3 regions of the Paenibacillus sp. FSL M7-0802 genome follow, and region 3 is predicted to be linked to each of the others. Evidence: riboswitches for the same ligand, from Rfam matches in the RefSeq annotation. Region 3 holds a riboswitch; each other region holds the start of a gene.
The links. A riboswitch is a leader RNA that binds a small molecule or an ion and turns the genes downstream of it on or off. The one in region 3 is predicted to bind thiamine pyrophosphate.

Region 1 (2,270 bases), 1.9 Mb from region 3:
TGGCATTTTTAACACACAAGCGCACCTACTTAGCGCTTAGATAATATGAAAAACTAAAGAATAAACCAAGTAGAACGAGAACGAAGTGGGCGGAATGGTGCTGTACAAGCGTTAGCGTTCGCCTTTGTACCCAGATTTCAACCTCTGGATATTCATAAAAGAAATCTGGGTACAACAGCGATGGGAAGCACCATCCGACTGCGTAGTGGCGCTTCGTTCACTTCTCTAGTTCAGTCTTATTTAGCGTTTAACAAATGATCAACGCTTGGGCAGGAAACCGTTTGTGAAGGCTTTATCGACTTCCAAAGGCTTGCTGAGCAGCTTGCGTTCGTACATCCAGTCCGAATAGTTTTGCCATACCTCCGGTTTTTGCACACCCCATTGCGCGGCATCGTCCTGATAACGCGGGCTTAGCCATTTTTGGCTGGCAAGTACCAGTTTTTTATCCAGCTCCGGTACAGCTTTGCTTAAGATGTCTGCGGCTTCTTCCGGATGAGCGATAGTGTATTCATAGCCTTGTGCGGTAGCGTCCATGAACGCTTTGACCAGCTCGGGATCATTTTTTATTGTCTGTTCGTTGCTCACAATTACAGGTGTATAGTAATCGAGGCTTTTGGAATAATCTTTTACATACAGCATATCCAATGGCTCACCTCGAAGCTGGGCCTCGATTCCGGTCCATGCGTAGAAAATCCAGGCAAAGTCGATATCCCGCTTCACGGCTGTAAAATAGTCTGCATTGCCCATGTTGATGATCTTCACTTTGCTCACATCGCCTTTGTCTGAATCCATGATGGATTTCATGACCGCTTCTTCTACGGGAGAGCCCCAACCGCCGTATTTTTTACCTTCAAAATCTTTCGGGCTCTTAATTCCACGATCTACCGGGGCTGCGAAGCCTGAGGTATTATGCTGAATCACCGCAGCGATGGATACAAGCGGCACGCCTTGCGTACGAGCCTGTGTGACGCCTTCTTGGTAGCTGATACCAAAAGGTGCAGCATTAGAAGCAACCATTTGATCAGCTCCGCCTGAACCAGGTTGAACAATTTGGACATTCAAACCCGCTTTTTCGTAAAATCCTTTGTCCTTAGCGACATAGAGTCCCGTATGATTCGTATTGGGTGTCCAGTCGAGCACGACTTTAACATCTTTGAGCCCCTTTGCCGGAGTAGACGTTTGAGTGTCGGTAGCGGGAGCCGCTTCTTGGGATGTGGGGGGACTTCCACCGCAAGCGGTCAGGGTCAGGGCCATGAGCCACAGACTGATCAGTCCCAGGCTTAATATTTTCATGCGCTTCATCGTTGTGTTCTCTCCTTTAATTACCCGTTATCCGTCCAATCAGACAGCTTAAGTTCCCCATTTTCTAAAAATAACATCTGCCGGATGCGATCTTTCCAACAACTTAATCTTCAACAAAAAAAGCGCCCCGAGTTTCCGGGACGCTTGCGCTTGTATATACCAAAGTAAGGGATGGTCCTATGTAAAAAAGGCACATCTTGCTTAAGCATTCCTACGCTGGCATTACCCAGATCAGGTTGTAAGGGTCAGTGTCTTGGGACACACTCTCAGCCGGCCGATTCCAGCACCCCTGGCATTGTATGGTTTAATGGGTTCATTTATTCGGGTTTACTACGACGATTATATGCCTTGAATGCGGGTCTGTCCAGCATGAAGGGAGAGATGACGGTTCATTTGCCGAACCACAGGGTACACTTTTACTGTGAGCTTTGATCTGAAAATGAGCATGAATCAATTCGATTCGATCCGGTCATGTTATTTTCAGAACAGCTACGCAGGTAGGTTCAGATGGGCTGGTGCCCAATGGCGTGGCCGTAGAGAATTCAAATTCGTGAAAAGGAGTTGTTGTACTGTGGGTAAAACGGGAACATTGGATCGCAACCAACTGGAACAAGCCATTGTGAAGGCTTTGGATAACAACAAATTTTGCTCGTTAGGTACGGTAGAGGGTGGCAAACCGAAAGTACGCTATATGGCCCTTTTTAACGATGGAATGAACATTCATCTGGCGACAGATCGCAAAACTCATAAAGTGGATGAGCTAAAGGACAATCCGAATGCTTATCTGCTGCTGGGTTATGAAGTTGGCGGTACGAAGGAAGTCGTAGAAGTGGAGGCTACCGTCCAGATCACAGCTGATGAGGGGCTGCGCAAACAAGTGTGGAACGATTCCTTGAAGGAATGGTTTTCCGGACCGGATGATCCCGATTATGTCATTCTGGATGTGAATCCGACACGCATTGAGTATG
Region 2 (2,270 bases), 2.4 Mb from region 3:
TCATTCCCTGTGACATGCTGCCAATGGGCATGTGTATATCATCCGTTGATAGACCAACCTGTATCAGCAGCTCGCGAATACGGGATCGCATCTGCTCACGAGGAACCTGATTATTTTCCAACACAAAAGCCAGTTCCTCGTCTGCATATGACATACAAAACTGCGTATCAGGATCTTGAAATACAATACCTGAGACACTTGGGATTACAGCAGCATCGCATTTCATAGGCACTTCTATCGTGCGTGGAATCAGACCGCTTAACACTTGGAGCAGCGTTGATTTACCGCATCCACTCGGTCCCAGCAACAGCAGCTTTTCCCCCTTGCGGACAGACAAAGACATATTGTGAAAAAGCAGCTCCTGCTCACCGGGGAATTTCAACCGAAGACGGGTGATCGAAGCCACCACATCTTCGGTTGCCTGGCTCATCAATCCAGCCCCTTATAATCTTGTTCCGTTGCGGGTCTCAAACTTCGCGTGACTCCGGTTACCTCCAATGCCCTAGCCAGATAGAACGCGAATACCCCGGCAATCACAATGCTGCCAATCATGCGAAAACCGATATACAAAACATAGTTCCAGGTCGAAAGCTGATCAATATACCCGTAGCTGAAGTCTAAAATCAGAGAAGCGACAGCCGCCCCGGCCGCAGCTAGCGAAGCAACCCACAGGTTTGCGTTCCGATACAGAAAAGCCGCAAAAAATAGCTCCGCTCCCAAGCCTTGCAGCAGGCCATAGTACAAAGTGGACATCCCCCATTCGCTTCCCAAAAAAGCACTGACCGTTGCCGCTGCCACCTCTGCCAAAATTGCAACACCCGGCTTGCGAATGATGAGATAAGCAAACGTGCCTGCCATAAACCACATGCCATACATCAGTTGCTCGGCGTGTAGACCGAATGGTTTCATCAAATCATAGGCAGGTCCCCATATTTTGTAGACTAACCCGAACACAACAGCGATCACAATCGTGACCAAAATATCAGTCAGCTTCAACCCTTTGGACGCTCTTACAGCAGTATTCATTATTGCGTGCTCCCCTTTTTCCTTATAATTGGCCTCTTGGCCATAAAAAAAAGCTTGTCTGGAGCCGAATCTCCAGGCAAGCTTTATGCGCAGTAAAAGGTGAAGCACCATACAAAACATCATTCGTCGATATGCCTTATATAACCAGTAGTCTAAGCTACTACACTGATACCAAGCCAAAGTCAGGGTCAAGGTAAAATGCTAGGACATACATTGAATCTATCGACAACCGCTAAACAAGCGGCATTCCTGTATAGTGTTCTTGGTTTCTCTACGCTGGCATTACCCAGATCAGATTTCACGGTCAGTGGCAAGGGCCACCCTCTCAGCCTGACTTTCTCAAGCTCCCGACAATGCTTTTTTAATTCACTATAATATATACCACATCTATGGCTTTGACAATCCTATAATCCGAAGAAACGTTTGGCTGTCTCCGTCGTGGCGATTTCGATCTCCATCATGCTTCGGCCTGTACATTCGGCAACCGTAGCAGCAATGTGAGCGAGATACATGGGCTCATTACGCCCTTCTTTGGGCTTCACGGGCAAATTACGCGGGGTCAAAAATGGTGCATCCGTTTCAATCATCAGACGGTCCAAGGGAATATCTCTGACCAGTTCACGCAGATGTTTGCCACGCCGTTCGTCGCAAATCCAGCCGGTGATCCCGATATACAGTCCCATCTCTACATACGTATGCAATTCTTGTTCCGTGCCTGTAAAACAATGCACCACTGCTTTATCGACAAGCCCTTGATACTCCCGCAGCATAGCAACAAAATCCTCATGTGCATCTCGTTCATGAAGAAATAACGGCATATTAAGCTCACCCGCCAGTTGGATTTGCTCCTCAAACCATCGGCGCTGCACATCACGCGGCGAAAAATCACGGTTATAGTCCAATCCGCATTCCCCTATGGATACGACCTGCGGCTGACTCGCCAGCTGGCGGAGCTGCTGAACCGTCTCTGCGCTGCAGTCTTTGGCATCATGGGGATGCACGCCAGCTGTCGCATACAGCTTGCCCGGATAACGTGCTGCATACTGAGAAGCCTCCCGACTGCTGCGGACACTGGTCCCGGTAATAATCAGGGGTGAAATCCCTACAGCTGCTGCTCTCTCTACCACCTGTTCCCGATCCGCATGAAACGAACGGTGCATCAAGTTCACGCCAATATCAATTAACGGTGTACCCCTTTCCATCTCAATCCCTCCTTCGCAAACTACAATCTCGGATCAATCGGC
Region 3 (2,270 bases):
CGAAGGCGCTTTTACATTGGGAAGATGTGGGTAGCGTTAATGCGCGCCATATTATAGGAAAATACGGTCAAAGCATACTCACCTTCAACGATGATATACAAGGTACAGGAGCAGTGACCCTGGCTGCGATTCTTTCGGCGGTGGGTGTCACCAAGACTCCGCTGCGTGAACAAAAAATACTTGTTTTCGGCCCAGGGGCTGCAGGGATCGGTAACGCTGATCAAATTCGGGGCGCTATGATCGAGGATGGCCTTTCCGTAGATGATTCATTCAAGTCCTTTTGGGCCTTTGATTATCGCGGGCTGTTAACGGAAGATATGGAAGACGTATTGGAGTATCAGAAACCGTATGTGCGCAAAAAGGATGAAGTCAGCTCATGGACCCGGTCGGGTGACGGCAAAATACCGCTACTGGAGGTCATCCGTCAGGTGAAGCCTACGATATTGATTGGAACTTCCGGTGTAGCAGGTGCCTTTTCTGAAGAGATCATCAAGGAGATGGCAAAGCATGTAGAACGCCCGATCATTATGCCCATGTCCAATCCTACAAACCTTGCAGAAGCAGTACCCGAGGATTTGATCCGGTGGACAGATGGCAGAGCACTGATCGCAACCGGAAGTCCTTTTGAGCCCGTTACCTATAACGATACAAATTTTGAGATTGGACAGGCGAACAATGCCTTTGTTTTTCCGGGACTGGGTCTGGGTGCGATTGTGGTTAAAGCCAAAAGGATTACCCCTGCGATGTTTACAGCGGCAGCAGTTGCTGTTGCCAATGGTGTAGATTCGAATACGCCTGGCGGTGCGCTACTCCCTCATATCCGAAAATTACGCGAAGTTTCGTACGCTGTTGCGATTGCGGTTGCAAAAGCCGCGATTCAGGATCAGGTAGCGCAGGCGCACATTTCAGATGTGGAACAAGCTATACAAGATGCAATGTGGAAACCGAAATATGCCAAGGTCAAAGCAGTGGAAAGTGTAATTCATCACCCTCACTAAGCCCAAAACACCTAACTAGAGGAAATTTAATATTTTGTACACTATGTTTGACATAGCATATGAACGAATGTACAGTAATAGTCAAAAGAATAGAAGTCCACTAGGGGAGCCACTATGGCTGAGACAAGAGCGTATCTTGGACCCTTTGAACCTGATCTAGTTCGTACTAGCGTAGGAAAGTGGAGCCTTCGTATATAAGGTTTCAAGCGTTTTTTGCGTATTGGGCCTATTGTTGAAGCCGCTCCATTTTTCCGGGGCGGCTTTTTAGCGTTGTTCCGGAATTATATTCTTACAGGACTTCTTGCTCTTCAATTTAATGGAGGTGGGGAAATTGAGTTTTACACAAGAACTCCGTCGGCAGGCGGACGGCATTTTTCAAGCGATTTTTGAGCATCCCTTTGTGAGAGGTATTGCTGAAGGAAGTTTGACAAGGGGACAGCTGATTCACTATGTAAAACAGGACTTTGAATATTTGAACGCCTACATGCGGATATACGGCATCGCAATCTCCAAATGCACGAATCGGGAGGACATGGCTGTATTTAATGAACAAATCTCTTTTATTCTCCACAGCGAGGTTCATCCGCATCAAAATTTCTGTGCTGTCGCAGGGGTGAGCTATGAAGAGTTGCAGGGATATCCGCTCGCTCCGTCGGCTCATCACTATATCCGTCACATGCTGACGGTTGCGCATGAGGGCAGCCTGGGCGAGATCTTGGCTGTGCTGCTGCCATGTATGTGGACGTATGCCGAGATTGGTCGCAGGCTGCTGGATGAAGTAAAGCCGGATGAGTCTCATCCGTTCTATGAATGGATGGGCTTCTATGGAGACCAGCTTGATGATACAACACTCAAGTTCCGAGAACGTGTAGATGCTTGGGCGGAAGGCGCAACGGCTGCTGAGCGAGAGCGGATGATTGAGCATTTTATACTGAGCTGCCAGCTGGAATATAAGTTCTGGGACATGGCCTATAAGCAGGAAGAATGGCCGGTCCAGATACAGGCAGCGGTCTTGGAATAGTCAGCTTGGCAATTCGATGCGTGAAGTACAGTTAATGCCCTGTTGAACCACCAACTATAGAGAGGATAATCATTATGAGTACATGGGAAAAAAGTTATTCGGATCTCCTGACGAAGGTACAAAACAGCAAACCCCTCGTTCACAATATGACCAATGTGGTAGTCACTAACTTTACGGCCAACGGCCTGTATGCATTGGGCGCCTCCCCGGTGATGGCCTATGCACTCGAGGAAGTAGCAGACATGGCAAAA

Region 1: it holds a riboswitch for thiamine pyrophosphate, as region 3 does, so the genes downstream of both, MHB54_RS10725 (ABC transporter substrate-binding protein) here and tenA (thiaminase II) in region 3, are expected to answer to the same signal.
Region 2: it holds a riboswitch for thiamine pyrophosphate, as region 3 does, so the genes downstream of both, MHB54_RS08345 (ECF transporter S component) here and tenA (thiaminase II) in region 3, are expected to answer to the same signal.

What each region holds. Positions count from the first base shown of each region.
Region 1 covers NZ_JBBOSD010000001.1:2,292,370-2,294,639, reverse strand. Annotated here, with positions in the region: gene MHB54_RS10725 (ABC transporter substrate-binding protein) at 259-1,302, opposite strand; TPP riboswitch at 1,494-1,603, opposite strand; gene MHB54_RS10720 (pyridoxamine 5'-phosphate oxidase family protein) at 1,874-2,270, shown strand, end outside.
Region 2 covers NZ_JBBOSD010000001.1:1,760,294-1,762,563, forward strand. Annotated here, with positions in the region: gene MHB54_RS08340 (ABC transporter ATP-binding protein) at 1-430, opposite strand, end outside; gene MHB54_RS08345 (ECF transporter S component) at 430-1,026, opposite strand; TPP riboswitch at 1,277-1,386, opposite strand; gene MHB54_RS08350 (TatD family hydrolase) at 1,431-2,228, opposite strand; gene MHB54_RS08355 (polynucleotide kinase-phosphatase) at 2,249-2,270, opposite strand, start outside.
Region 3 covers NZ_JBBOSD010000001.1:4,185,638-4,187,907, reverse strand. Annotated here, with positions in the region: gene MHB54_RS19335 (NAD-dependent malic enzyme) at 1-998, shown strand, start outside; TPP riboswitch at 1,091-1,193, shown strand; gene tenA (thiaminase II) at 1,330-2,019, shown strand; gene thiM (hydroxyethylthiazole kinase) at 2,094-2,270, shown strand, end outside.